2 regions of the Bradyrhizobium sp. 18BD genome follow, and region 1 is predicted to be linked to the other one. Evidence: riboswitches for the same ligand, from Rfam matches in the RefSeq annotation. Region 1 holds a riboswitch; the other holds the start of a gene.
What was found. A riboswitch is a leader RNA that binds a small molecule or an ion and turns the genes downstream of it on or off. The one in region 1 is predicted to bind cobalamin.
Positions count from the first base shown of each region.

Region 2: it holds a riboswitch for cobalamin, as region 1 does, so the genes downstream of both, RAD16_RS37445 (TonB-dependent receptor) here and RAD16_RS18530 (TonB-dependent receptor) in region 1, are expected to answer to the same signal.

Region 1 covers NZ_JAVAYL010000009.1:221,452-225,816, forward strand. The annotation lists gene RAD16_RS18530 (TonB-dependent receptor) at 1-2,166, opposite strand, end outside; cobalamin riboswitch at 2,282-2,483, opposite strand; gene RAD16_RS18535 (histidine phosphatase family protein) at 2,556-3,128, shown strand; gene cobT (nicotinate-nucleotide--dimethylbenzimidazole phosphoribosyltransferase) at 3,121-4,173, opposite strand; gene cobF (precorrin-6A synthase (deacetylating)) at 4,184-4,365, opposite strand, start outside.
Region 2 covers NZ_JAVAYL010000030.1:98,794-103,158, reverse strand. The annotation lists gene RAD16_RS37445 (TonB-dependent receptor) at 1-2,063, opposite strand, end outside; cobalamin riboswitch at 2,174-2,386, opposite strand; gene RAD16_RS37440 (hypothetical protein) at 2,462-2,731, opposite strand; gene RAD16_RS37435 (hypothetical protein) at 2,806-3,063, opposite strand; gene RAD16_RS37430 (hypothetical protein) at 3,157-3,369, opposite strand; gene RAD16_RS37425 (hypothetical protein) at 3,706-3,882, opposite strand; gene RAD16_RS37420 (adenylate/guanylate cyclase domain-containing protein) at 3,989-4,365, opposite strand, start outside.

The DNA.
Region 1 (4,365 bases):
CATCGTCACGACATTGGCATCGGTGTTGTAGCGGTCGCCGACATGGCGGCCGGTGATGCCGAGCTCCACCGGCCAGGGGGTGAAGAACCGGTAGGACGCGCCGGCATTGGCCACGACGCGCGGAACGTTCGGCGGCGTGTTGCCGGAGAACGAGCCGCCGGCAAAATTGTAGTCGGCATAGTGCGCATCGACATAGGCGATGTTGCCCCAGAGGCGCAGCGGCTCGATCGGGCGCACCGCGGCCGCAAGCTCGACACCTTTCGATTCCTGCTGTCCCGCAATGTTGAGCGTCTGGCCGCCGGCTGCCGCATAGACGTTCTTGCGCACGATGTCGTAGGCCGAGAACGACCACTCCGCCCTGTTGTCCCAGAACAGATGCTTGACGCCGGTCTCGTAGGTGCGCGCGGTCGTCAGGTCGAGGTTCTGGGTCGGGCCGAGCAGGAAGATGTTGTTGGCCGAGATGTCGGCGCCGGTGGCGTACTGGCTGAAGAAGGTCAGGCCGGGCACGGCGTCCCACGTGTAGCCGATGCGGCCGGTGACAGGCGCCCAGTCTTGCGTGAACGGAAAATTCGCCTTCTCCAGCCCGTTCTTGTCGGTCGAGTTGCGATCGAGCCCGATATGCTCGACGCGCAGGCCACCGACCAGCGCGAAGCTGCGCGTCAGCTTCAGCCGGTCCTCGAACGCCAGCGCCTCGTTGTCGATGCGCGCGGTCTGCTGCTGCGTCGTGAGCAGGCCGTAGAAGCCGCGATTGGGATCGACCAGCGAAACGGAATCGCTCGGGAAGTTCGCAGCGCCGGGCCGGACGAAGTCGAGGTAGCTCGACGACAGTGTGGTGACAAACCGGTTGTCGAAACCTGCGATGTTCGTGTCCCAGGTCAGGTCGGTGATGTTGCCGACGAGGCGCTGGCTGTGGGCGACGTAGAAGCGCTCACGATCGACCAGGTTCGTTCCGGCGTTGAACGCCTCGACCTCGTTGTTGAACCAGCTACGTTCCGCCCCGTAACCATAAGCCTGGCTCTTCAGCGTCAGGTCAGGCGCAAGCTTCAGCTCGAAGCCGCCGCGCAGCCACACCTCCTGAGCGATGTTACGATTATCGAGGACGTTGTAGTTGGTGTTGAAGGTACGGTCGTCGATGGTGACCGCGCCGAGATTGGTCCCGTTGTAGTTCGAGATATAATTGCCGGAGACGATGCCGCTCGTCGCATGCGAGCCGCTGAAGACGGTCGGCACCAGCGGCGCGCCCCAATAGGCCTTTGAGCGGTCCTCGCGGTACTCGATCGCGCCCCAGACCTTGAGGCTGTCGGAGATGCGGTAATTGAGCTGGCCCGAGACGTCGAACGTCTTGGTGTTGGTGTCGTCGGCAAAGCCGTTGAGCGAGGAACGGCTGATGTCGAAGCGGTAGTCGAGGCCCTGCACATTGGTGCTGCCGCCCGAGCCGTAATGCGCGCGGAACGAGTTCAGCGTGTCCCAGGAGAAATCCGCCTCATTGCGGATCGGTCCGGTGTGCAGCTGCTTGGTGACGAGATTGATCGCGCCGCCGGCGGCGCCCTCGCCCGACATCAGCGAGGCCGGACCTTTCACGAATTCGACGGCCTCCAGGTTGGCAGTGTCGGTGATCCGCGAAGTCATGTTCTGCGGACCGATCTTGATGCCGTTGTAGAGCGTGTTGATCTGGCTGTTGGTGAAGCCGCGCATCGAGAACGCCGCAGGCTCCGCCGGATTATCCCCGGAGGTGACGCCGACGGCTCCTTGAGCTACTTCGGACACGGTCCGATAGCCCTGCTCGCGCATGGTCGCGGCCGAAATCACCTCGACGGTCGCGGGCAGCTCCCGCACGGTCAGGCCGAGCCGCGAAGCGCTGTCGGCAACCACATTGCTGTTGAGCGGCGTCTGCGTCTGTTCCTGCGCTGCCGCGCCCGGCATCGCCGGTTTCGGCGCAGCCGTCGCAGCTGCGGATCGGCGCGTTGCCGCGCGACGGACGCTCTGCGCGTCACGCCCGGCAGGTTTTGCTTGCTTGCGGGATTGGGCGGGCGACACTTCGACCGGCGGCAGGCGTTCGCGAGCCTCCTGTGCCAGTGCGGCGGGCAGATCGATGGCGGCAAAGGGTGTCAGCGCGGCAGAGGCGAGCAGAAAGCTGCGCGGTCGTACGAGACGGATGGAAGACACAGGCTAGACCTCGGTATGACGTCAGTGGCACGTCACAGCGAACCAAGGTCTCATCTTCCGGCTGTGAGCCTTCCGATGAAGCCGAATGTCTGTACTCCCCGACCGACATCTTCGCGTGTGACCACGGCTGACGGCAGGTCTCCTGGCTCGCGGGTCGTGACCGCTTCGTCGCCTTCCCGGGACCGAGGACCCAGTGGCTTCTGACGAAGGATTCACCGCTTACAGTTGCGGGGGCAGCCGCGGCATTGGGGACAACGTCCCCGCACCGCATTCCCTTTTCATCCCCTCTCGGGGAAACCGTCAAAGCCATCTAGGATTACGATCAAGACAGAGTCAATGTGCAAGCTGCGGCGTTATTGCCACAGCGAGCAACTTCCTTGGAGATGAGCATGGAAGGCGAGACCTTCCTCTGGCTGATACGGCATGCCCCCGTCGACGGCGTCAAAGGCACGATCCATGCGCCCGACGCGCCGGCCGATCTCGGCGATCGCGCGCAACTGGACGCGCTGCGGCAGCGCCTGCCGCAGGATGCCGCAAGCTATGCGAGCCCATCGCGACGCACGGTGGAGACTGCGCGCGCTCTGGGGCTCGAGCCGGAGTCGGTCAGCGACTTCCGCGAGCAGGATTTTGGCGACTGGACTGGCCATCGGCATGACGCGCTCGCTGCGACCGGTGGCGCGGCCTATGCGCAGTTCTGGAGCGATCCGGCGCGCGGACGGCCGCCGGGCGGCGAAAGCTTTGAAGATCAGGTCGCACGCGTCCGATTAGGTCTGTCACGGATCGGCGCGGGCGCCGCAACGCTGGTCGTGCATTCCGGCACCGTCCGCGCGGCGCTGTGCATCGCGCTCGATCTCACGCCACAAGCAGCCCTGCGCTTCGTGATCGATCCGCTATCACTGACCCGGATCGACCGGCTCGCGAACAGCTGGCGCGTCGTTTCAGTCAATCAGCGGATCAGCTAGGCCGATCCGGCACATTGGCTTGCGCAAAGGTCGCCATGCCGTTGTGGAGCGCGCAGGCCGCGCGCACCAGCGGCAGCGCGATGGCGGCGCCCGATCCCTCACCGAGCCGGAGATCGAGGCTGATCAGCGGCTGCACGTTCAGCGCGCGCAGCACCAGCCGATGACCCTGCTCCGCCGATTGATGCGACGGCAACAGGAACGGCTGACATGACGGGTTAAGCCGCGCTGCCGCCAGCGCAGCTACCGACACGATAAAACCGTCAATCAAGACCGGGATGCGGCGCTGTGCAGCCGCGATGATCGCGCCGCAGATCGCCGCGATCTCGAGCCCGCCGACGGCGCACAGGATCTTTTCGGGCGCGGCGCCCGCAACACCATGCCGCGCGATCGCCGCATCGATCACGCGCGCCTTGTGCGCGCGGCCCGCCGCATCGACACCGGTACCGCTGCCCGCGATCTCCCCGGCGCTGATGCCGAGCAGGCTCGCGGCAATCGCAGCCGACGTCGTGGTGTTGCCGATGCCCATCTCGCCGAAGATCAAGAGATCGGGCTGGCTGGCCTCGGCACGCGCCACCGCGCGCTGACCGGCTTCGAATGCAAATGCCAGCTCCGCGGGCGTGAGCGCGGCTTCGACGCTGAAATCGCGCGTGCCACTGCGCGGCTTGTCGGTGACGACGCCCGCCATCGCCTCCTCCGCCAGCGTGCCGGCGTCGACGACTTCGAGGCTGGAGCCCAGTTCGCGCGCCAACACCGAGATCGCGGCACCACCCGAAGCAAAAATCGCCATCATCGCGATGGTCACGGCTTGCGGATAGGCCGAGACGCCCTGCGCGACGATGCCATGATCGCCGGCGAAGACGATGATCGGCACGCGTCCCGCACGCGGCCGCTCGGTCGCCTGCAGGCCCGCAAGCTCGACCGCGAGCTGCTCCAGCCGGCCGAGCGCGCCGGTCGGTTTCGTCAGTTGCGCCTGACGCGCGATCGCCGCATCGCGATGGACCGCGGAAACCGCCGGGTATTTCTGGGTGACCCATTCAGGGAGCATGCTGCCTCGCTTACGGCCTGCGCTTGAGAATGTAGCTGTCCATGATCCAGCCGTGGCGCTCGCGCGCCTCTTGCCGCATCGCAACGATGCGCGGACCGACCTCGGTCAGTGCGCCGGATAGGATGATCTGATCGGGCATACCGAGATAGGCGCCCCAATAGATCTGAATCCCGGCTGGATCGAGCGACTGGA
Region 2 (4,365 bases), on a different contig from region 1:
TCGATCGTGCCATTGGCGGGGATCGGCTTCTGGGTTCCCGCCTGGTCATTGTCCATGCGCCGCTCGCTCCAGAAGCGCGCGGTGGCGTCGAGCACGACATAGTTCTGCCAGATGTTCCAGGTGACGCCGGCACTTGCGGTGTAGCGCGACACCAGCGGCACGTCGTTGCCGGCCCAGACGCCTTCGCGGAACACGGCCCGCGTCACGGCCATGCCGGAGCGCAGCAGCAGCGTGTCATTGACGCGAAAGGACAGGCTGGTCTCCGAGCCGTAGCGGCGGGTCGGGTCGAGATTGGTGTTGTAGAACAGGACCGGATTGAAATGGATCTCGTTGGTGAGGTCCATCAGGTAGAGACTGCTCTGGAACTGCAAGCCGCCGCCCTTGATGCGCAGCCCGCCCTCGACGTCCTGCGAGGTCTGGGTCTTGAGCTGGAATGTCTGCGGGAGCGAAGCAAAGGTCACGGGATCGAACGACGGGCCCGACGACACACGCTCGTCGACATCAGGTGTGCGGAAGGCCCGCGCGGCACGGCCGAACAGCGAGAACATGTCATCGAGACGATGCTCGGCCCCAAGATGCAGCGCATATTGGGTCTCGTTGCTCGTGAGCCGGAGCGCGCCGATATCGGCGTTGAACGGAGCTGCCGCATCGAAATTGTCGCGCGCGGAAAGACTGATGCTCTGCACCCGCGCGCCGTAGGAGATGTCGGTGGTGGGCGCAACACCCAGCGCATGCTGGAAATAGCCCGCGACCGTCTGCTGCCGGAGGTCGTAATTGTGCCACGGTGCAAGCCTCTGCCCGGCGCCGCGGTTCTGCTGAAAGCTCGCATCGTAATAGTCGATGCCGGTCAGGAGTTGCGACGGCATGCCGAAGGCAAGGCTCTTCACGCTGAGGCGCGGCGTGATCGACCATGTCGTGAGGTCGGCATCGACATAGGTCGATGTGAAGAGAGCCGGGACCGGCGCCGGACTCGAGAAGAAGGCACTCTGCTGCTTCTTGTCGCGCACGCCGCCGTCGACGATGAGATCGACGCCGTTGACCAGCATCTTGGTGAATCCCGCGGTCGCACTATAACCTTGCTGGTTGGCGTAGTTGAAGGGTGTGCTCGTTCCCCGCCGGCTGGTTGCGAGCTCGTCGAGGCCGATGGAGGGATCGACGGTGCGGCCGCCGGGCAACCGCAGTTCCTGATTGTCGCCGGTGACGGTGAGGAAGGCGGTCAGGCCGGGCGTGGTGTAATTGAGATTGCCGACGCCGTTCTCCTGAACATAGCGATTGTTGTCGCGGTAGCCGTCGGTCCTGACGGCGTTGCCGTAAAACGAGGTCGACCACGGGCCTGAATTGAGCGAGGTCGAGACATTGCCGAGCGTTGTTTTGAACGCGCCGAAGCCAGCCTCGATGCGTGCGGTCACGGGCGGTCCGCCGACGCCGTTTTTGGTGACGATGTTGATGACACCGCCGACCGCGTTGTCGCCGTAGAGCACCGCGCCGGAATTGCCGCGGGTGATCTCGATCCGCTCGATGGAATTGAGCGGAATGGTGGAGAGGTCCACCTGCGCCATGTCGATGTCGTTGAGCCGCCGTCCGTTGACCAGCACCAGCGTGTTGGCGGTGGCAAAGGCGCCGAAGCCGCGCAAATCCACGCTGGTCCTGGCGGCGACCGGCCCGCCATAGAGCGTCGTGAGCTGGGCGCCCGGGACTTGCGTCGCAATGATCTCGGCGAGCGATTGCGACGGCGCATGCGCGATATCTCCCGCCGTGATCACGGTCGTGGCGGCCCCAACGATGCCGCCATAGCCCGCGGCAGCCTCGCTGCCGGAGCCGGATGCCGGTGCTGCTCCGCCTGGGGCGGCACGCGGTGCCGGGCGCCGCCTCATTGTGTTGCGCTCGCCCGTCGCCCTGGCGCGGGTGCGGTTCTGGTCGTCAGGCCTGGTCACTTCGACCGGCGGCAGTTGCTCCGCGGCGGCCTGCTGCGCATGGGCGATGGCGAGATCGAGCGAAGAGAGGGAGACGGACGCGACGAGGCCGGCGCTAAGGCGCCTGGCGGCAGAGACAATACGAGACACGGTTTGAACCTCGGTATGACGTCAGTGGCACGTCACAGCGAACGAGGTTTTCGGAGCGATCGATTGCTCCGGTGAAACCAATGTCTGTACTCCCCGACCGACATCTTCGCGTGTGACCACGGCTGACGGCAGGTCTCCTGGCTCGCGGGTCGTTACCGCTCCGTCGCCTTCCCAGGACCGAGATTCCCAGTGGCATGAGACGAAGGATTCACCGCTTACAGTTGCGGGGGCAGCCATGGCATTGAGAAAATCCACATTGGGAAAATCCCGCACCACGTTCCCTTTTGATCTCCGTGAGGAGAACCGTCACGGATCAATCTACGGGGCGGGCAAGCAGAGAGTCAATCGGCCGGTTGCATGGGCGTCGAAGCACCGCACCGAAGATTGCGCTGGCGCAATCAGGCCGGCTCCCTCTCGCCATGCGTCGTGATCATCGCCCGCTCGCCGGCATCGACTAGCTGGCTGATGCCGGTTCGACCTGCGAGCGCGCAGCGAATGATGTTCTCGGCAACCGATTTGCGGAAGCCATGGTCCTCGCCGCCGGGGCGATTGCGGCAGACCCGGTCCAGCGCCAGCTTCATGTTGATCCGTGTGCGGGTGTCGAAATGCTCGCTGATCATTCGCATGGCCTCGATCACGTTGATGACGAGGCGGAAACGCCCCGGCATCGGCCGGGTTCCAAGAATGGATCGTGCTACGCTGCGTTGGTTACGCCCGCCCTCTTGACTTCAAGACGGGCGAGCTACGCCCGCCCTCTTGGCCGCTGCGCCTGGGCCCAGGCCGCCGTGACATCATGCGGGGGAACGTCAATGCGCTTGATCGGGGTCAGCTCGCCGGATGCGGAGATGATCACGGTTTCCTCGCGGCGGCAGCGTGGGCAGACGAAGCGGACTTCGTACGGCTGCGCCGACCAGCTCGAGCGTTTCACATTGGCTGCCATCGGCCATGCCTCGCACTGCGAGCATGACACCAGAAACCGACCGGGATCGAGCATACCCATTCCAAAGGACTCCGCGTCCTGCCCGCCCCCTTCAATGACTAACCCATGTGAATCGTTCCGGTGCTCCCGCACCGTCAGCACGGAACCGTCCCCTCAGTGCGCGCCCTTGAGGGTGCAGGAGGTGGTGCAGGTCACGGTGGTGCCGTGGTCACACGCCTTGCAGGCTGCCACGCACTGGTTCATGTCGCGGGGATTGTAGGAGCTGTAATTCCGCGCCGGGCAGGCAGCGGTGGAGCCGGTGATGTCCTGTCCCGGATTGCAGGCCGCCGTCATCAGCGCGAGGATGAGTACTGCAACAACACGCATGGGATCGCCCTGCAAGAAACGCCGCCAAGGCGGCGACCACGAGGCACGTTGTGTTGCAACGGACCCCGGCATTCCCATCGCAAGGAACGACGCAACGCAGCGTGCCCTCGCATCCCCAGGATGCGCGCCAAACGTTAAAAACGGCTTTCGGCCGCGCAGCGCCCGCAAGCCTGCGATGGTTGCTCGCATCCTGCAGCGGGTTGCATGTCCGGGGCTTACGTCAGGCCACGACCTCGCGCTCGCAGCCAGAAGCAACCGCTGTTCAAGCAGCAGCCTCTAGGCAACGACCGTTTTAGCAACAGCCATTTAAGCAGCAGACATTTAAGCCGCAGCCATTTAAGCAGCAGCCCTGGACGCGACCGCGCGCCGCGTCTCGTTCGCCAGCTCGTAATAGTGCCCGGCGAGCTTGAGATAGAATTCCCGCTTGTTGCTTTCGGTGGCGAGCTTGGCGATCAACTCACATTCGGCCGTGAGCGTCTCAAAGCGTTCCAGCCTGTCCTCAAGTTCTGTCATCGGCGTGTCCCCATTTAACGCCTTAAGGACACTCAACCTAAGCCCGGCAAATAGGTCACGGCAAACATCGTTATGGACTAGTATCAATTATTCCGGAGTAGTCCGGCTATTTGCTGTCCATCCGCCAGGCCCCGTCCCAATCGGCCGCCGGCGGGCTCGACACGAACTCGCCGATGCGGGCGAGCATGGTCCGCGATGGGCCGTCGCCCGGCACGCTCTCCAGCGCGGCGTTGAAGGCCGCGCGAGCCTCGTCGAAGCGGCGGTCGCGATAGGCGGCAAGCCCCTCGGCATAGTGCTTGCGCAGAGCCTCTTGTGCCCCGGCCAGCGCGCCTGCCCTGCCCATCACCTCGAAGATCGCCTGCGGCGCGCTCTGGCCGGCGACCGCCAGGCGATCGATCTCGCGCAGCTCGAGATGCGCGCCGATCGCGTCGGCCGTCGCCTGTGCGATCAGGATGCGGGTACCGTAGACCTTGTTGACCAGTT